DNA from 3 places in the Bacillus sp. GW823-FHT06A11 genome. Region 3 is predicted to be linked to each of the others. Evidence: predicted binding sites of a transcription regulator. Region 3 holds the regulator's gene; each other region holds the start of a gene.
What was found. Region 3 encodes Rex, which represses fermentation and respiration genes when NADH is low (regulators of the CRP and FNR family bind a similar motif). Its sites were predicted from a motif close to TTGTGAAATATTTCACAA; they were not measured.
Positions count from the first base shown of each region.

Region 1: AC1Q8L_RS05675 (formate/nitrite transporter family protein) is a predicted target of Rex. The motif match lies at 3,328-3,345, and genes of this name have one in related genera.
Region 2: AC1Q8L_RS21360 (DUF1641 domain-containing protein) is a predicted target of Rex. The motif match lies at 5,495-5,512, and genes of this name have one in related genera.

Region 1 covers NZ_JBXAHS010000001.1:1,130,618-1,137,707, forward strand. Annotated here, with positions in the region: gene AC1Q8L_RS05655 (MaoC family dehydratase) at 1-370, shown strand, start outside; gene AC1Q8L_RS05660 (alpha/beta-type small acid-soluble spore protein) at 519-704, shown strand; gene AC1Q8L_RS05665 (TrkH family potassium uptake protein) at 819-2,138, shown strand; yybP-ykoY riboswitch at 2,177-2,342, shown strand; gene AC1Q8L_RS05670 (TerC family protein) at 2,433-3,227, shown strand; gene AC1Q8L_RS05675 (formate/nitrite transporter family protein) at 3,430-4,281, shown strand; gene AC1Q8L_RS05680 (cyclic-phosphate processing receiver domain-containing protein) at 4,309-4,620, opposite strand; gene AC1Q8L_RS05685 (prepilin peptidase) at 4,635-5,357, opposite strand; gene AC1Q8L_RS05690 (LutC/YkgG family protein) at 5,470-6,180, opposite strand; gene AC1Q8L_RS05695 (LutB/LldF family L-lactate oxidation iron-sulfur protein) at 6,180-7,090, opposite strand, start outside.
Region 2 covers NZ_JBXAHS010000004.1:419,797-426,886, forward strand. Annotated here, with positions in the region: gene AC1Q8L_RS21335 (DUF4077 domain-containing protein) at 1-47, shown strand, start outside; gene AC1Q8L_RS21340 (SET domain-containing protein) at 244-639, shown strand; gene murB (UDP-N-acetylmuramate dehydrogenase) at 1,023-1,940, shown strand; T-box leader at 2,037-2,252, shown strand; gene tyrS (tyrosine--tRNA ligase) at 2,309-3,571, shown strand; gene AC1Q8L_RS21355 (NAD(P)/FAD-dependent oxidoreductase) at 3,762-4,940, opposite strand; gene AC1Q8L_RS21360 (DUF1641 domain-containing protein) at 4,985-5,425, opposite strand; gene AC1Q8L_RS21365 (winged helix-turn-helix transcriptional regulator) at 5,861-6,205, opposite strand; gene AC1Q8L_RS21370 (MFS transporter) at 6,579-7,090, shown strand, end outside.
Region 3 covers NZ_JBXAHS010000015.1:3,568-10,657, forward strand. Annotated here, with positions in the region: gene AC1Q8L_RS29570 (ABC-F family ATP-binding cassette domain-containing protein) at 1-1,719, opposite strand, end outside; gene AC1Q8L_RS29575 (redox-sensing transcriptional repressor Rex) at 1,906-2,535, shown strand; gene AC1Q8L_RS29580 (YdiK family protein) at 2,565-2,756, opposite strand; gene AC1Q8L_RS29585 (CPBP family intramembrane glutamic endopeptidase) at 2,753-3,502, opposite strand; gene groES (co-chaperone GroES) at 3,894-4,178, shown strand; gene groL (chaperonin GroEL) at 4,217-5,851, shown strand; purine riboswitch at 5,992-6,093, shown strand; gene guaA (glutamine-hydrolyzing GMP synthase) at 6,258-7,090, shown strand, end outside.

The DNA.
Region 1 (7,090 bases), on a different contig from region 3:
CCTTACAAAAACAATTACAGATGAAGATGTTATCAATTTTGCAAAATTGACTGGAGATGTGAATCCTATTCACATTTTAGATTCTTTTGCAAAAACGACAATGTTTAAAGAACGTATTGCTCACGGTATGCTCGTTTCGAGTTTTATTTCTACCATCCTTGGAACGAAACTCCCAGGCAAAAATACGATTTATTTATCCCAAAATGTTTCATTCCGTGCCCCTGTCAAAATCGGTGATACACTTCGCGTTGTGGCAGAGGTTATTAAGAAGCGTGACGATAAAAAAATCATTACGTTGCAAACAAACATATATAATCAATCAGATGATATTGTCGTGGAAGGAACAGCGACAATACTAAAAAAAGAGTAGCAAAGTTGCTACTCTTTTTTTCTATCCAAGAACTTCTAATCGCACCGATTACTTCCGCGTATGAGTATGTCATTTCCACATAAAATAACGTTACCAGTTTAGATAAGAACTTAGCTGAACTGGACTACTCATAAGGATGTGTATCAACATGGTAAAAACAAACAAATTATTAGTTCCAGGTGCAGAACAAGCGCTTGAACAATTTAAATATGAAATTGCACAAGAATTTGGTGTAAGCTTAGGTTCTAATACAGCATCTCGTTCTAACGGTTCAGTTGGCGGTGAAGTAACAAAACGTCTTGTTGCTTTAGCTCAACAACAATTACGTGGATAATTATATAACATATGGCTTAGAGGCAGATATTATCTGCCTCTTTCTATTTTCAACATACATAATAGTGCTTTTTCACATACTAATCAAAGCAAAACGAAAGGAGCAATATGTGACATGAAACGGATTAATATTCGCATGAGCCCTCCCCGCGTTCTTACTTTATCTTTTATTGTATTATCAGTTGTCGGCACATGCTTATTAAAACTGCCAATTGCTACGACAACGTCCATTTCATGGCTCGATGCCTTATTTACAACCGTTTCCGCTTGTACTGTTACTGGGCTTGGTGTTGTGGATACTGGAAAAGTGTTTACTTTATTTGGACAATGTGTCATTTTAACGCTTATACAAGTTGGCGGGCTTGGCATTATGAGCTTTGCGGTCTTAATTGCTATTATGCTCGGAAGAAAAATCGGTCTTCAAAACCGTATTTTATTACAACAAGCATTAAATCAAACGAATATCGGCGGCGTTATCCGTCTTGCCAAAGCATTATTTTTATTCTCTTTTACAGTCGAATGTATCGCTACTTTAATTCTTTCTTTTGAATGGGTACCCAAATATGGGGTTGCCAAAGGGATCTATTATAGTTTTTTCCATTCAATCTCAGCCTTTAACAATGCTGGTTTTTCTGTGTGGAGCGATAATTTAATGTCCCATTCTCATAGCATTCTTGTCAATTTCGTCATTTCCTCTCTAATCATTTTAGGTGGAATTGGTTTTACAGTAATTGTAGACATAAAAAGAAAGAAAAACTTTAAAAACCTTACACTACATTCAAAACTTATGCTCACTTCTACTCTAATCGTCAACATTATTGCTACCCTTTTTATTTTTATATTCGAGTTCCATAACTCCCTTTCTATGAGAGGTTTTACCCCATTTGAAGAAGGAATGGCCTCTTATTTTCAAGCAATTTCAACACGAACTGCCGGGTTTAATACTGTTGATATTTCTACATTGTCAAAACCTTCCCTCCTATTAATGATGCTCCTTATGTTTATTGGTGCTGGTAGTGCTTCAACGGGTGGTGGGATTAAGTTAACAACATTTTTAATCATATTTTTTGGCGTATTTAAATTTTTACAAGAACAAGAGGATATTGTCGTATTTAAAAAATCCATTAAAGATACTCTCATTGTCAAATCATTAACCATTACTATTATTTCCATTTCATTTATCTTTTTTGCTATTTTAATTTTGAGTATTACTGAGCGAGTTCCTCTATTGATGAGTGCTTTCGAAGTATTTTCAGCATTCGGGACTGTTGGCCTCAGTATGAACTTAACACCCCACTTAACTATAATCGGAAAAGCTATTATTATCTTTATGATGTTTTTTGGCAAAATGGGGCCTTTAACATTGGCTTTTTCATTTGCTCGTAAAAAGAACCGGAAAATAAAATATCCTAATGAAGATATTTTAACAGGTTGACAACCGTATCAATTATCCATATAATGAGAATACAATAACATATCTCCAAAGGGGAGTAGCGTCCAAGAATATTTCTTGGAAACAAAGTCGTCATTACGTAGAACTTAGTTCTTCCGGCTTTGTTGGCATTTTTATTACATATGTCTAGCAAGACCTTTGCCTATTAACGGCAGAGGTCTTTTTTGTATTCATTTCCAAATTCTTCCAAAGTTAATAGGCAGGAGTATGGGGAAACTAAATAGTGGGGAAATTCTTCACTTATTTAGAACTTATAGAGATGAGAGGAGAATGTACATGGATGTATCATTATTATTGGAGTATGGTTGGGTATTACTCATCCTAATTGCACTTGAAGGGATTTTAGCGGCTGATAACGCTCTTGTTCTTGCAATTATGGTAAAACATTTACCAGAAGAAAAACGAAAGAAAGCACTATTTTACGGATTAGCGGGGGCATTTGTTTTCCGATTTGGATCGTTATTTATGATTTCGTTCTTAGTCGATGTATGGCAAGTGCAAGCAATCGGTGCCATCTACCTTATGTTTATCGCTGGTAATCACTTATTTAAAACATATGTTAAAAAGAATACAGATGAAGAAACAGAAGAAAAAGAAGCAAAGAAAAAACAAGAGAACTTCTGGTGGACTGTATTTAAAGTTGAAGTTGCTGATATCGCCTTCGCAGTTGATTCAATTTTAGCTGCGGTTGCACTAGCAATGACTTTACCAAAAACAGGATTAGGTACAATTGGTAGTCTAGATACTGGGCAATTCGTTGTTATCTTTGTAGGTGGACTTATCGGATTAATCATTATGCGATTTGCAGCAACTGCATTCGTACAAATCTTAAAACGTAAACCAGGACTTGAAACTGCAGCATTCTTAATTGTAGGTTGGGTTGGTGTGAAGCTAGCAGTTTATACATTAGCACACCCTGCATTAAATGTAATTCCACATTCATTCCCAGAATCCACTCCGTGGAAGCTTACATTCTGGATTGTATTAGTCGGAATCGCAGTTGGTGGTTGGTTCTTCTCAAAAGAAGTAGAAGTAAAAGTAGAAAAGAATTTAGACGAAAAAGCGCTGTAATTACAGCGCTTTTTCTTTTTCCTTTCTTCCTCTCAATGTCCAGAAAAAATTCCATTATACTACCCTTTGTAAACGTTTTCTTAACGTATGTATGTCCTTTTTGTGAAACATTGCACAAACTTATTGAAAGTGAGAACAATTCCATGTACTTTATTCATATAAGGAGTATTTATAGAAGATTTACTAAAGGAGCGTATTACTCATGCTAGAACAAGGACTAGATTATGTTGTCAAACTGGCTAAAAGCAAAAAGAAAATGCTAGATACAAACCCAATGCAATATTTCATTCGTGCTGCACTTGCGGGTATTTATATCGGTTTTATTATTGTACTATGTTTTAAATTAGGTAACTTTTTTCACATTGCAGATTCACCAGCAACTTATTTAGCTGCTTCTATGTTTTTCGGGATTGCTCTCGTACTTATTATATATGGCGGTGCTGAATTGTTTACTGGAAACACAATGTACTTTACTGTAGCAACTTTAAGAAAAGAAACAACGATTTCTGATACACTTCGTAACTGGGTTGCTTGTTATGCAGGTAACTTAGCCGGCGCGTTATTCTTTGCCTTACTATTTTACGCAACTGGAATTTTTGAAGCAATTGATCACGGTCACCTAATGAATAAAGTCGTTGAAGGAAAGATGAACACACCTACAATGCAGTTATTCTTTAAAGCCATTTTATGTAACTGGCTCGTATGTCTTGCTTGCTTCTTACCATCTCAGGTTAAAGGCGACACGGCAAAAATAATGGTCATGATGCTACTTGTTTTCACATTCTTCTTATCTGGTTACGAACATAGTATTGCAAACTTGTCACTCTTTGCTTTATCTTTAGTTTCACCACATCCTGAGACAATTTCTTTTTCAGGTGCTATTCATAACTTAATTCCTGTTACAATCGGTAACATTATTGGCGGATCAGTATTTGTCGGTATGGTATACCACTACTTAACAAAAAAAACACCTGAAGTTCAACAGGAAGAAACTGAAATCGCAGCAGCTCAACAAGAAGAGATTATTCCTTTACAAGCACATATGAAACATTAAAAACTCCAAAGTTTTACTTTGGAGTTTTTAGCTTCCCACGTATTTAACAACAAGGTGAGGATTAATTTCTCCTTCTTTCTTTCCCTTATCCATTCTCTGTTTCATCTTGTGCATACCGATGACATCATTCGTATGAAGGTGAATTTCATTTACATATAACCCCTCTGTACAAAAAGCTTCTACAAAATCCAGTCCATTTTTTGCTCCCCACCCCATATTAAAATCAAGGGAAAGAATATTCACATCATAATCCCGAACCATTTGCAAAGCACATTCTACTGTAGTTGCGGGCACATACCCGAACGGGCAACTTCTTTGATCATCCATATATACGTTCATTTTCTATTCCCTCTCTAATTTGAATATGCGGCCAATACATAACATATTGCCCCAAGACTAATAAAAGGACCAAATGGAATTGGTTTTCGTACTTCTATACATTTTAATACGATACCCACCCCAAAGAAACAAAGACTGAAACAAGATGCTAAAAATAAAATGATAAAAACGCCTTTCACTCCTACTATAAACCCAAGTAACGAAAGTAGTTTTATATCACCTCCGCCAAGCCCTTCTGGATATATCTTTTGCATGCAATATAACAAAATGAATATAACACCACTACCAACTATACTATCTGTCCAAGTAACTAATTGTACAAAAACACTTTCAAGAATGAGTAAAACGGCAAACGAAATTAAAATACAATCAGGAATTAACATATATAAGTAATCTGTAACTGAAATAATAAGAAGTAGCGAAAAAAGGGATAAAATGATAATAAGCTCTCGTTCTATTCCAATCATATACACGGTAAGAAGAAATATACTTCCTGTTATACATTCAAATGCTACATACATAATTGGAATTTTCCTCTTACAATTCGTACAACAGCCTCTTTGTATATAAAATGAAATGATGGGGATTAGTTCTTTTGGCCTTAGCACATATTTGCAATAATAACAATGTGAACGCGGGGTAATAATAGACGCACCTAATGGAACCCTCATCGCAACTAGCATAAAAAAAGAACCAAACACCATCCCTGCTAACAGTGCATATAAATAAGTGAACATCCCTTCCTCTCCTTTCCCAAAAAACATAGCAAAAAAAGGAGAGAACTTCTACTTCATATTATCCTTTATTCTACTAAAAAGCAGGCCATTTTCTGGCCTGCTTTCCCCTCTTTTATACGATGAAATATACTGCTTTTAATGGTCCATGTACTCCGACAACAAGATTCATCTCAATGTCAGCCGAGTTACTTGGCCCTGTAATAAAGTTAATACAAGATGCCGCTGTCTCCCCATTTTCTACGCGTAAGTTCATATCCTGAACTGCTTGTGTAATACGAGGCACAAGTGTTTCACGTGGAATAATAGCAAAATATACAGTCGGTAAAAAGTGTAAAGAACGTCCTTGCCCTTTATGACTTTGTACAACAATTGTACCAGATTCAGCTAATGTATAATCACTAAATGCAATACCAATATTCGCTTTTTCAGCTAAACACATATTTTCGTCTTTTCTCTCTGGATCCCATACGTTTACTTCAACGTCTCGCTTTGGAAGTTCTTCTTTAAATAAAGATGTTAAACCATATGCATCAAAACGATCATCTGCTGATAATAAAATAGGTCCACCGCCGTTTTCCATGATTACTTTTTGAAGGTCTTCACCTAATCGGTCATTTGTCGTTTCTACTACAGTTGTATGAATGTTTGTACATTGCTTTTTAAACACTTCTAGTAATTCTTCTTGTGAACAATCTTTTAACGTTTCTATATTCACATTACTTTTCCATACTGGTCGCTCTACATCTTCTGTTTTACGCGCGCGCCCAAGTTCTTTTGCAATGTTATCTAGAAAGGCATCACGGTTTTGAATTAATCCTGTCATTATTTATCCCCGCCTTTCTTATGATCTTTATACCAATCACGGAATCGCTCTTTACTTGGAGCTGGGAATTCCCGAATATCCGTCCAGTTTTTAAGTGGTCCAACACCTTTTGATACACGATTACCAGATGTAAATGGACTCATTGCCGCTGGTGCCATTTTTGACCCCATTTTATATAAAGCAGCTGAAGAAGCACCCATACTAAACATTTTCATTGCTAGTTTTTCTGCAAGTGGTGCACGACCTTCTTGCTCAACAATAACTTGACGATGTTTTAATAATAAATCATGCAATGGAATTTTTACTGGACAAGCTTCTGTACATGCTCCGCATAAACTAGATGCATAAGGAAGCTCTTTGTAATCATCATATCCACCTAGAAGCGGTGTTAATACCGCACCGATTGGTCCTGAGTAAATCGATCCATATGAATGTCCACCAACGTGACGATATACAGGACATACATTAACACAAGCAGCGCAACGAATACATTGTAATACTGAACGGAATTCAGATCCCAGAATTTGAGAGCGACCATTATCAACAACAACTAAATGGAATTCTTCAGGTCCATCAACTTCCTCTTCTTGAATTGGTCCTGCTACCGTTACATAACTTGTTAATTTTTGACCTACTGCACTACGACATAGTAAACCAACTAAAACATCTAATTCTTCCATTGTCGGAACCATACGTTCCATACCCATTACCGCAATTTGTGTTTTCGGAATTGACATAACAAGATCTGCATTACCTTCATTCGTTACTAGACAAAGAGAGCCAGTATTTGCAACAGCAAAATTACAACCAGTTACACCAATTTCTGCATCCATAAATTTCTCACGAAGTTGTTTACGAACAAACTTTGTCATTTCATACGGGTCATCAGAATTTTCATAGCCTAGCTTTT
Region 2 (7,090 bases), on a different contig from region 3:
CTGTTAGCGAGCAAGTGAAGTTACTAGAAGATATTCTAGAAAAGTAATATTTCTTGAAAAGGGCACACCATGTGTGCTCTTTTTTCATTTAAATAAATACTTGATAGTAATTTAATTGCTTTTCTGCGCGTTTTCTGCCAAGCTTAAGGAGATAAAGTGAGACTAATACCTACTGATTATTAGTTGAACCTCGCAAATAGCGGGATAAAATACTTCAAAGAAAGAATTATATAGGTGACGAATATGATTGAAGTTAAGACTTCTGAACTTAGTGATGGAGAATTTAATAGAGGTGTATTTGCAACTCGTGATATTAAAAAGGGTGAGTTGATTCACTCAGCACCAGTTATCTCTTATCCGAATGAACAGCATGAACACATTGAAAAAACGTTACTTGCTGACTACGCATTTGAGTATGGGGTAAATCATACGGCATTCCTGTTAGGATACGGCATGTTATTTAATCATGCATATAATCCGAATGCAACGTATGAAATTGTCTTCGAGAATCATACTTTTAACTTCTTCGCGTATAAGGATATAAAAGCGGGAGAAGAAATTTTAATCAATTATAATGGTGAAGTGGATGACGATGAGCTATTATGGTTTGATAAGGAAAAAGAAGAGAACGAAAAATAATTTAATGAGTATAGAAAGAGCACATTCTGTGGAATGTGCTCTTTTTTCATTGATGTAAATAAAGTAAAAAGTACAAAAAAATACCACTTTCTTTTTGTATGGTATAGTAAGATACTGAGGGATAGTGTTTTGAAAAAGTCACATATTTTACAAATTGTTGTCTTTCTGATGACATGTCAAGTTTAGTAGTCCATTTGGGTTGCTTTATTATGCAATATATATTTTAATATGAGTGGCACCTCTTATAAATTAAGAGGTTTATAGGTGTCTCGAATTGATTTTGGGTACACTGTATCCACCACTTTAGGTTCTTTCATGTACGTGGGGATATTATGGGCCCGTATAACGGGATAAAATGAATATAGAAATAGAGGAATCGTAAAATGAATATGCAAGAGGTTTATAAATATTTAAGTACGGTATTGCCTGAAGGACATGTTAAACAAGATGAAATGTTAAAGAATCATACGCATATTAAAGTTGGCGGAAAAGCAGATGTTTTCGTTGCGCCTACAAATTATGATGAAATTCAAGAAGTTATCAAATATGCGAACGAATATAATATTCCAGTTACGTTTTTAGGAAATGGATCGAATGTCATTATTAAAGATGGTGGAATTCGCGGGATTACAGTAAGTTTAATTCATATTACAGGTGTTACTGTAACAGGAACGACGATTGTAGCACAGTGTGGCGCAGCAATTATTGATGTATCACGTATTGCTTTAGACCATAACTTAACGGGTCTTGAGTTTGCTTGTGGTATTCCAGGTTCAGTTGGCGGAGCATTATATATGAATGCTGGTGCATATGGCGGTGAAGTATCGTTTGTATTAACAGAAGCTGTCGTAATGACAGGTGATGGAGAGCTACGTACTTTGACGAAAGAAGCATTTGAATTTGGATATCGTAAGAGTGTATTTGCGAACAACCATTACATTATTCTTGAAGCGAGATTTGAACTTGAAGAAGGTGTACGTGAAGAAATTAAAGCAAAAATGGATGATTTAACGTTTAAGCGTGAGTCAAAACAGCCTCTAGAATACCCTTCTTGTGGTAGCGTATTTAAGCGTCCACCAAATAACTTTGCTGGTAAGTTGATTCAAGACTCAGGACTACAAGGTAAGCGAATTGGTGGAGTAGAAGTTTCTTTAAAACATGCTGGATTTATGGTGAATGTTGATAACGGAACAGCACAAGATTACATCGATTTAATTCACTTCGTACAAAAGACAGTTGAAGAGAAATTTGGCGTGAAGTTAGAGCGAGAAGTAAGGATTATTGGAGAAGATAAGGAATAACGAAATACGTATGAAGATATGAATTATTTTAAAATAATATTTGGGTATTGTTGACAATTTGTTTTCAATTCAATATAATGCTAATAATTTAACAAATAACATACGTTGAAAGAGCCCAGTAGCAGTTTGTCACTGTTAACGAGAGAGCTAGGGGTTGCTGGAACCTAGCACAAACAAACTTGCGAATTACACTCTGGAGTATCTTAGGTAATGCTAAGCGGACTAGCAATCGATATTATTGCTAAGAGTGGTATGAGTAGCTATGCTATTTATGCAAACTGGGTGGTAACACGGTGAATAATCGTCCCTATGTCTATCGTAGACATAGGGGCTTTTTTGTTTTTAAAAAATAAAGGGGATGACAAAAAATGAATATTATTGATGAATTAGAATGGCGTGGCGCCGTTAATCAGCAGACTGACGAAGAAGGCTTACGTAAGCTAGTAGAAGAGAAAAAGATTTCACTATACTGCGGAGTTGATCCGACTGGTGATAGTATGCATATCGGACATTTGATTCCGTTTATGATGATGAAGAGATTCCAATTAGCTGGCCATCATCCTGTTATTTTAATTGGCGGGGCAACAGGAACAATTGGTGATCCGAGTGGACGACAATCGGAGCGTCAACTTCAAACGTTAGAAGTGGTTCAGCATAATGTAGATGCGTTAACAGCGCAAATGAAAAAGCTATTTGATTTTGGCGGAAATAGCGAAGTGAAGATGGTAAATAACTATGATTGGACACATGAAATAAATATTATTGAGTTTTTACGTGATTACGGGAAAAACTTTAGCATCAATAGCATGTTAGCGAAGGATATTGTAGCAAGCCGTTTAGATACAGGTATTTCTTTCACAGAATTCACATACCAAATTTTGCAAGCAATGGATTTCCATCATTTATACACGAAAGAGGATGTTCAACTTCAAATTGGTGGTAGTGACCAATGGGGAAATATTACGAGTGGTTTAGATTTAATTCGTAAGTTAGAAGGTCATGAGGCGAAAGTATTCGGATTAACGATTCCGTTATTATTAAAATCGGACGGTACGAAGTTTGGTAAATCAGCAGGTGGTGCGGTTTGGCTTGATCCCGAAAAAACGACACCGTTTGAATTTTACCAGTTCTGGGTAAATACAGATGACCGTGACGTAATTAAATACTTGAAATACTTTACGTTCTTAACGAAAGAGCGTATTGATGAATTAGCAGCGAAGGTAGAAGCGGAACCTCATAAACGTGAAGCGCAAAAAGTGTTAGCGGAAGAAATGACGAAATTCGTTCATGGAGAAGAGGCATTATTACAAGCTGAGAAGATTACAGCAGCGTTATTTAGCGGGGATATTAAATCGTTAACAGCTGATGAAATTGAACAAGGCTTTAAAGAAATGCCAACGTTCCAGTCTTCAAAAGAGACGAAAAACATCGTAGAGTGGCTAGTCGATTTAGGAATTGAACCATCTAGACGCCAAGCACGCGAAGACATTAATAATGGTGCGATTTCTATGAATGGTGAGAAAGTAACAGATGTGGGTACGGATGTTACTGTAGAAAATTCATTTGATGGAAGATTTATTATTATTCGTAAAGGGAAGAAGAACTACAGCCTTGTGAAGTTAGGCAAATAGTTTGTGTGAAAGGATGGGAGTAGGAAGAATACTTCCATCTTTTCGTATACACAATTTGGACATAAAATAATCAGTAAATTTAGATAATTAAAAGGGTTATATTATTCTTCTGCCGAATAAATAAGTTAGAGAAAATTACGGATAAAAATAGCCCGAACCATGCTGGGCATGATTCGGGCTTATATTCAGATTAGTAAGCTAAGCTGAATAGACCTTTAATGTGTGATAAGTAACGAACGTTACTTGCTTCTTTCATTAATGATGCTGGTAAGCCTTTAAGTGGAGTATTGCTTGCTCCAATTGTAGCAACCGCATCTTTACGTCCTAGACTAGCAAGTGTTCCAGAGTTTACAGGTGCGAACTCTTCGAATGCTTTGCCTTCTAGTGCTGCGTATAAGTTGTATCCAATTAACTCACCCATTTGCCAAGCGATTTGTGCAGTTGGTGGGTATGGACGTCCGTCTGGAGCGAAGACAACTGCGCTGTCTCCAGCAACGAATACGTCTTTGTGAGAAGTAGATTGTAGGTATGCATCAACTGTTGCACGTCCACGGTTAACTTCAAGACCTGATTCACCGATTAATGGGTTACCTTGTACGCCGCCTGTCCAAACGAATGTGTTAGCAACAAGTTTTTGACCGTCTTTTAAGTCGATTTCATTGCCAGCAACGTTTGTTACAGGAAGACCAGTTAAGAATGTAACGCCGCGTGCTTCTAGGCTAGTAGTTGCACGTTCGATTAAGTGGTCTGGTAATACTGGAAGGATTTTTGGACCTGCTTCAACAAGAAGAAGTTTAACTTCTTTTGGATTTACGCCGTGGCTTTTTGCAAGTTTAGGCATAATGTCAGCAAGCTCACCAACTAGCTCAACGCCAGTTAATCCGCCACCACCGATTACGATTGTAGCATCAGCTTCGTTTTTCGTTTTCGCGTATTCACGAATACGGTCTTCAACGTGTTTGTAGATTTTGTTTGCATCAGCAGCAGATTTTAATACCATGCTGTTTTCTTCTAGTCCTGGAATACCGAAGTAAGCAGTTTTACTTCCTAAAGCAACTACAAGTGCATCGTAAGATAAAGTAGTGCCACCAGCTAGTTTGATTTCTTTGCTATCAACTGAGAATGACTCAACTGTTGCAATTTTAAGATCGATATCTTTACCTTTGAAAAGCTTTGTAAGTGGCATTGCAATTGCTTGCTCAGACACGTTACCAGCTGCTAGGCGGTGTAATTCAGTGATGATTTGGTGTGTTGGGTATTGGTTAATCACTGTAACTTGTGCTTCTGATTTGCTGTAATATTTACGTACGTTTAAAGCGGCAAGAAGACCGCCATAACCAGCGCCTAAGATGACAATTTGTTTTGACATAGTATGATATCCCCCGTCTTTACTAATTGTTGTTATAAGTTAAATTATTTATTGTTACGTTCTGCACTAATTTGAAGATATGCGTTCACAAAGCGGAACATTTTTTGTGCTTGTGGATCTTTTAGTAATTTTAACAGACCGAATAGGCCGATAACTTCGTTGCTTTCGTCAGCACGATCTTTCGCTTCGATTGCAGTTGCAGCCATGCTTTTCACTGTATCTTTTACAGGTTCTACAAGCTCTGTAATTGCACCAACAGTGTCGCTTTTTAATACTTCATCAGTAGCAACAGTTTGAGCGAAGTCATAAGACTTAGTTAAAATGTTAACAAGCTCAGTTAATTTTGGAAGCTGTTCTACTAGTGTTGTTAATGATTCTTGTACCTCAGGTTTTAACAACTGATCAAGTACATCAAGTTGTCCTTGGCTAGCAGAAATTTGTACAGTTTCTTGTTCTGGCTTTGTTTGAGTCATAGTTTCTGGCATCTCCAATTCTCCTTTACGATAGCAATACTCTTATTTTTTATAAGTAAGATAGTAAACGTTTACGAAACTTTATGCAAAGTTTCACAAAACACAATAAAATGCCTTTAAATTTATGACAGCAAGTAAGCTGCAAACATAAATCTAAAACCATAACGTCTTACTTATTATTTATGAACTGTCCGATATATGGCTTGTCCGCATAATGGAAAAGCTCCGTTACCGGAAAGTGTATATAATATATATCCTATATTATATACTATATACACCTATGTTAACATAAAAATGATTCCTAATTATTTGATATTGAGTGTATAACGTAGTGCTGACAAGGTATGAAAGCGTATAAAATATTTTGTTTCAGTTAGAAATGTACATATATATATAGAAAAAAAGGAAAAAACGAACAAATTCATGTTCGTTTTTTCCTTTTTCCTATTATTCACCTTCTGCAATTAGCATCGATGTGTTACCTTCTTTTTCAAGATGGCATTCGCCCCAAGAACAAAGAGAGTCAAGAATGGATTCTAAAGACCAACCGTAGTCGGTAAGAGAATATTCTACTTTCGGTGGGACTTGGTTGTATACTTTTCTTTGAATGACCCCGTCGTCTTCTAATTCACGTAATTGCTGCGTTAACATTTTTTGTGTAATACCAGGCATTGAGCGTTTTAATTCACTCGTTCTCTTTGTACCTTTCGTTAAGTGACAAAGAATAACAACTTTCCATTTGCCGCCGATAACTTCTAAAGTCGCCTCTACAGGAATATTGTATTTCTTCATATGAACCCCTCCCTTTTTGAGTAAAGTAAGTTTAATAATACAAATGTTACTTTTTAGTACCTATAGCACTTTAAAGTACGTACTTTTTATTATGTTAAATATGTTTCATAATAGCACATGTAAGAGGCAAATGAGTAGTACGGTACCAAAAAGTGACTATGTTACTTTTTAGTGCCTATCGTACTTTAAAGTGCGTTCTTCAAAAAAGGAATGAAACCATTCATAATAGCATTTGTAAGTATGAAATATATTTTTTAGAAGATAAAAGGGCCTTTTTATCATACTATTATGATTGGATTTCTTGTAATAAGGAGGAATTCAATTGAGTTCATATACAGTACCATCTTCGGAAGCTCAGACGAATCGAAGAAGTATGTTTGCTTTATTAGCGCTAGCAATTAGTGCGTTTGGGATTGGTACGACCGAGTTTATTAGTGTCGGTTTACTACCATCTATTTCAAAAGATTTAAATGTTTCGGTTACAACAGCCGGTTTAACGGTTTCCTTATATGCGTTAGGAGCAGCGGTAGGAGCTCCTGTTTTAACAGCGTTAACGGCTAGTATGTCGCGAAAGACATTATTAATGTGGATTATGGTTATTTTCATTATTGGTAATGGCATTGCGGCGGTAGCAACAAGCTTCACTGTATTAATTATCGCAAGAATTGTATCTGCGTTTGCACATGGTGTGTTTATGTCAATTGGATCTACAATTGCAGCTGCAATCGTACCAGAGAATAAACGTGCTAGCGCAATTGCGATTATGTTTACTGGATTAACAGTTGCGACTATTACTGGTGTGCCAATTGGAACATTTATCGGTCAAGAGTTTGGCTGGAGAGCGTCATTTATGGCGATTGTCGTAATTGGAATTATTGCTTTCAT
Region 3 (7,090 bases):
CTCTTTTTCTTCGAGATAATTTAATTTTTCTTGAGCTACAGTTTTTTGAACAGGTGCCTGATTTTCTTGCTGTTCAAGTTGTTCAAATGCTGCGCGTTCAATCATTTCATTTTTCTTCTCCACATAGTAATCGTAATCCCCTAAATATTCCTGTGCACCTTCTGTTGATAACTCAATCACAGTCGTTGTTACACGGTTAATGAAGTAGCGGTCATGTGAGACAAATAGAAGAGTCCCTGGATAATCAATTAAAGCATTCTCTAAAATCTCTTTGCTATTTAAATCAAGGTGGTTCGTAGGCTCATCCAGAATTAATAAATTTGACTTTTGCATCATAAGCTTCGCAAGAGCTAATCGAGCTTTTTGTCCACCACTAAGGGAAGATACTGGTTTCAGTACATCATCTCCTGTAAATAAAAAGTTCCCGAGTATAGTACGGATTTCTTTTTCAGGTTGCAGTGGATATTCATCCCATAGTTCATTTAAAACCCGTTTAGAAGATGTTAAGTTTGCTTGTTCTTGATCATAATAACCAACAGATACATTTGATCCGAAAGAAACATCACCATTTAATAGTGGTAACTTATTCACAATAGATTTTAATAATGTGGATTTCCCAATTCCGTTTGGACCAACTAAAGCAACACTATCTCCGCGAGTTAAGCGCATAGTTACGTTTTCAATTATAGGGTCCTCATCATAGCCAATGGTTGCATCCTTTACTTGTAAAACATCATTTCCACTTTGCTTTTCAATATCGAAGTGGAATGATGCTGACTTAGAATCCCCTAATGGTCTCGTTAATAATTCCATTCTGTCTAGTTGTTTACGGCGACTTTGAGCACGTTTCGTTGTAGAGGCGCGAGCTATATTCTTTTGAACGAAGTCCTCAAGTTTTGCGATTTCATCTTGTTGTTTTTCGTAACGTTTCATTTCTTGCTCATATAATGCTGATTTTAAGTCTAAATATTTACTGTAGTTACCAACAAATCGTCTGCTTTCTTTATTCGAAATTTCATATACTTGTGTAACAAGTTTGTCTAAGAAATAACGGTCATGTGAAACGATTAATATTGCGCCAGGATAACCTTGTAAATATTGCTCAAGCCATGTTAATGTTTCGATGTCTAAATGGTTTGTAGGCTCGTCCAAAATAAGTAAGTCTGGTTTTGTTAATAATAATTTTCCGAGAGCTAATCTTGTTTTTTGCCCACCGCTTAAAGTAGAAATCGTCGTCTGGTGCGTTTCAACTGGGAAGCCAAGGCCGCTTAAAATGGAGCGAATATCCGCTTCATATTGATATCCACCTTGATCTTTATAATTGAGTTGCAATTGGTCATAATCAGCTAACAATCTTTCGTATGTAGCTTCGTTTGAAAAGTTTTCTTCTTTGCCCATTTCTTGCTCAAGCCTTCGAAGTTTTGTCTCCATTTGCTGTAAGTGGGTAAAGACGGTTAGCATTTCATCCCAAATTGTTAAAGACGTTTCTAGGCCGGTATTTTGAGCTAAATACCCGATTGAGACATCTTTCGGTTTTATAATTTCGCCACCATCATGTGATAACTCACCAGCGATAATTTTTAATAATGTAGATTTTCCAGCTCCATTCCTTCCAACTAATGCGATACGATCTTTTGTTTGTACTTCCAATTTTAAGTTTGCAAGAATTGTTTCTGCACCGTATAATTTCGAAAGTCCATTTACTTGTAATAAAATCAATGTTTTCACCTCAAATAATTTCTTAACTTTGCCATGTTTATATTTCTCAATCATACTAAAAATAGTGTATAGTTTAAAATAAGAGAGAATACTTCTTCTCTTTATTATACAAGGAATTTAATGAGTGCTAAACTTCTGTATTTGATTAAAGTATATGAATAAAGATAGGAAGAGAGGAGAGGTCATATGGATCAGCAAAAGATTCCACAAGCCACTGCTAAAAGATTGCCTCTATACTATCGATTTATCCAAAACTTATCTCTTTCTGGTAAGCAGCGTGTTTCATCGGCCGAATTGAGTGAAGCGGTAAAAGTAGATTCCGCAACAATACGAAGAGATTTTTCGTATTTTGGAGCGTTAGGGAAAAAGGGATATGGATATAACGTAAATTATTTATTATCATTTTTCCGCGAAACACTTGATCAAGATGATATAACGCGTGTAGCACTTATTGGAGTAGGTAATTTAGGGACCGCTTTCTTACATTATAATTTCACGAAAAACAATAATACAAAAATTGAAATGGCATTTGATGTTAGTGAAGAGAAAGTTGGAACAGAAATCGGGGGCATTCCTGTATACCATTTAGATGAATTAGAAGAGAGATTATCAAATGATATACAAGTGGCAATATTAACAGTACCGGCTACAGTAGCACAAGCTGTAGCAGATAGATTAGCTGAAACGAGCGTGCATGGTATTTTGAATTTCACACCAGCACGATTAAACGTATCAGAGAATATTAGAATTCATCATATTGATTTAGCTGTAGAGTTACAAACATTAGTTTACTTTTTGAAAAACTATCCACAATAAAACGCAGAGGAAGCGACCTCTGCGTTTTATTATTGTTTCTTCTTTGTGAATTTAACTAATATAAGGCGAAGTGCCAAATTAAAATCAATTGTTGCCATAACTGCAAATAGTATTGTCCACACATTCCAGATTGTATCTGTCACGTTCGTAATGGCGAAGCGTGTAAAGATACATCCAAGAAGGAAGTATAGTGTAGCCATGAACAATGGTGAGTTTCTCATACAAAAAATCCTCCGATAAAGCCTTGCATTTTTTCAGCTTCTTTAATCATTTCTTGAATTTGCTCATTGCTCATAAAAATTTGCCCAATAGCGACTAATGTATTCATCGCAACATGAGCTGCAATCGGAACGATAATACGCTTCGTCTTCACATATAAGAAGGCGAATACGAGCCCCATAGCAGTGTATACCAATAAATGAGTAAAATCAAAATGAATTGCTGCGAATACAAGCGAACTAATGATAGCTGCGATAAAGAAGTTAAACTTCTTATAAAGTGCACCAAATAAAATTTTTCTAAATACGATTTCTTCTAAGATAGGTCCAATTATAGATACAACAATAAGGAACCAAGGTGTGGTTCTTGCAATCTCCATCAGTTTCATTGTATTTTCTGAACCTTGTTTAATTCCTAGCAGCTGCATCTCGATCATACCAGCAACTATTTGTGAAAAGAAAGCCAAGAAGAACCCGATGAAAATCCATCCAATAGTAGCTGGAGCAGAAGAGCGCTTTGGATCTAAATGCCTGTCACGAATATCCGTTCTAAGTAACCAAAGTACGATACATAATGCAACAAAGAAGCTAATAATTGCCCAGTGTCCCGTTATGATTTGTCCTTTTTCCTCAATGGTAAATCCTCTATTATCATAGAGTCCTGTTTTTAGGAGAAGTGGCAATCCAACAACGCCAGATAACTGCATTAAAATGTATGTAACGATAATCCACCAGTATTGTTTCTTCAAATGGTTTAACCATCCTTTCTAACTATAGTGTATGAGATAAGTTAGGATAACATGTAAATATGCTACCTACGATATGAACCTCACTTGAATTATGTTTTTTTCGTAAATCCTTATTTGAAATTATAATAGAAGACAGGAGAAAGTTGTGTGTGTAGCGAAAACAACTTAGGGTGTCCTTTCATATTGTAACATACGAGCAGTGGAAACAACGATTCATATAGTAAAGGCAGTATTCTATATAGAAAGTTTATATAGTGATTTGCGAAAAAATTATGATTTTTTTACTTGCAAAAGAAATTGAGATTATTTATTATTATAAGTGTGTTAGCACTCGGATGACTTGAGTGCTAATAAAAGAAATTTACATAACAAAATGAGGAGGTTATTGTTCATGCTAAAGCCATTAGGTGATCGCGTTGTAATTGAGCTTGTTCAAGCAGAAGAAAAAACAGCAAGTGGTATCGTATTACCAGATACTGCAAAAGAAAAACCACAAGAGGGTAAAGTTGTTGCAGTAGGTACTGGTCGAGTGCTTGAGAATGGTGAGCGTGTTGCTTTAGAGGTAGCAGCAGGTGATCTTATCATCTTCTCAAAATATGCAGGTACTGAAGTGAAATATGAAGGTACAGACTACTTGATTTTACGTGAAAGTGACATTTTAGCAGTTATCGGTTAATTATATAAATCTTAAAAAATCCAAGGGGGTCAATTATTATGGCAAAAGATATTAAATTTAGTGAAGAAGCACGTCGTTCGATGCTTCGCGGTGTCGACACTCTTGCAAACGCAGTAAAAGTTACGCTTGGACCAAAAGGTCGTAACGTTGTACTTGAGAAAAAATTTGGTTCACCACTTATTACAAATGATGGTGTAACAATCGCAAAAGAAATCGAATTAGAAGATGCATTCGAAAACATGGGTGCGAAATTAGTAGCAGAAGTTGCTAGCAAAACAAATGACGTAGCTGGTGACGGAACAACAACTGCAACTGTATTAGCGCAAGCTATGATTCGTGAAGGTCTTAAAAACGTAACAGCTGGTGCTAACCCAATGGGTCTTCGTAAAGGTATCGAAAAAGCTGTTACTGCTGCAATTGAAGAATTAAAAACGATTTCTAAACCAATCGAAGGCAAATCTTCTATCGCACAAGTAGCTGCTATTTCTGCAGCTGACGAAGAAGTAGGTCAATTAATCGCTGAAGCAATGGAGCGCGTTGGTAACGATGGCGTTATTACTTTAGAAGAGTCTAAAGGATTCACGACAGAATTAGACGTAGTAGAAGGTATGCAATTTGATCGTGGATATGCATCTCCTTACATGATTACTGATTCTGACAAAATGGAAGCAGTTCTTGATAACCCATATATCTTAATTACTGACAAAAAGATTTCTAACATTCAAGAAATCTTACCGGTATTAGAGCAAGTGGTACAACAAGGTAAACCACTTCTTATCATTGCTGAAGATGTAGAAGGCGAAGCTTTAGCTACATTAGTAGTGAACAAACTTCGTGGTACATTCAATGTAGTAGCTGTTAAAGCTCCTGGATTTGGTGACCGTCGTAAAGCAATGCTAGAAGATATCGCAATCTTAACTGGTGGCGAAGTAATCACTGAAGAATTAGGTCGTGACTTAAAATCTGCTACAGTTGAATCTTTAGGACGCGCTGGTAAAGTTGTTGTTACAAAAGAAAACACAACTGTAGTTGAAGGTATTGGAAATACAGAGCAAATCGCAGCTCGCATCGGTCAAATTCGTGCGCAATTAGAAGAAACAACTTCTGAATTCGATCGTGAAAAATTACAAGAGCGACTTGCTAAACTAGCAGGTGGCGTAGCGGTAATTAAAGTAGGTGCAGCAACTGAAACTGAGTTAAAAGAGCGCAAACTTCGCATTGAAGATGCACTTAACTCAACTCGTGCAGCAGTAGAAGAAGGTATCGTTGCAGGTGGTGGTACTTCACTTATGAACGTATACACGAAAGTAGCTTCTATCGTAGCAGAAGGTGACGAAGCAACAGGTATCAACATCGTACTTCGCGCACTAGAAGAGCCAGTTCGTCAAATCGCAATCAACGCTGGTCTAGAAGGATCTGTAGTTGTAGAGCGTCTAAAAGGCGAAAAAGTAGGCGTTGGTTTCAACGCAGCTACTGGCGAATGGGTTAACATGCTTGAGTCTGGTATCGTAGATCCAGCTAAAGTAACTCGTTCTGCACTTCAAAACGCAGCATCTGTTGCAGCTATGTTCTTAACAACTGAAGCTGTAGTAGCTGACAAGCCAGAACCAAATGCGCCAGCAATGCCTGACATGGGCGGCATGGGCATGGGCGGTATGGGCGGAATGATGTAATTCCGTTTGCCCTAAAAAACATCCATTTCTATATAGAAATGGATGTTTTTTTATGTTTTTTAGAAAAGGAAATGAATTTCTGTAGAATTTTGTCGCTTTCTCTCTTGACCATATAGATACTTCATTGTTAGAATCTAGGAAGATAATATAAAACGATCCTTCATATATCCTCAATGATATGGTTTGAGAGTCTCTACCGGGTTACCGTAAACAACCTGACTATGAAGGCAGTGTGTCTTATATTTATAAAGAGCGGAGACTATCTTTCTTTATAAAGCCAGACCCCTGCCTTTTCTTTGTTATGAGACTAGAGGCGGAGGACTGGCTTTTTTTATTATATTAGTAATGCTTTTCGCCAAATTGGTGAAAATATTTATATACGAGAACTAACGTTGGGGTGATTATTTTGAAGAAGCAACACGATACAATTATCGTTTTAGATTTTGGAAGTCAATACAATCAGTTAATAGCACGTCGAATTCGTGAGTTCGGTGTATACAGTGAACTTCATCCACATACAATTACTGCAGAAGAAATTAAAGCAATGAATCCAAAAGGGATTATTTTCTCTGGTGGACCAAATAGCGTATACGGTGAAGGTGCATTACATTGTGATGAAAAAATCTTCGAACTAGGTTTACCGATCTTCGGTATCTGTTACGGTATGCAGCTTATGACACAACACTTCGGTGGTAAAGTAGAGCGTGCTAACCACCGTGAGTACGGAAAAGCTGTTCTTAAAGTAGAGAACGAATCAAAATTATATGCGAACCTTCCAGAAGAGCAAGTTGTATGGATGAGCCATGGCGACTTAGTAACTGGTTTACCTGAAGGATTCGTAGTAGACGCAACAAGTGAGTCTTGCCCAATTGCTGGTATGAGCAATGAAGCGAAAAACTTATACGGTGTACAATTCCACCCAGAAGTACGTCACTCTGAGCACGGTAACGATTTAATTAAAAACTTCGTATTCGGCGTATGTGGTTGTTCTGAAGGATGGAACATGGAGAACTTTATCGAAGTAGAATTAGAAAAGATTCGTGAAACTGTTGGAGACAAAAAAGTACTATGTGCACTTAGTGGCGGCGTAGACTCTTCTGTTGTAGCAGTATTAATTCATAAAGCAATCGGCGATCAGTTAACATGTATTTTCGTTGACCACGGTTTACTTCGTAAAGGTGAAGCAGAAGGCGTTATGAAAACATTTAGCGAAGGCTTCCATATGAACGTTATTAAAGT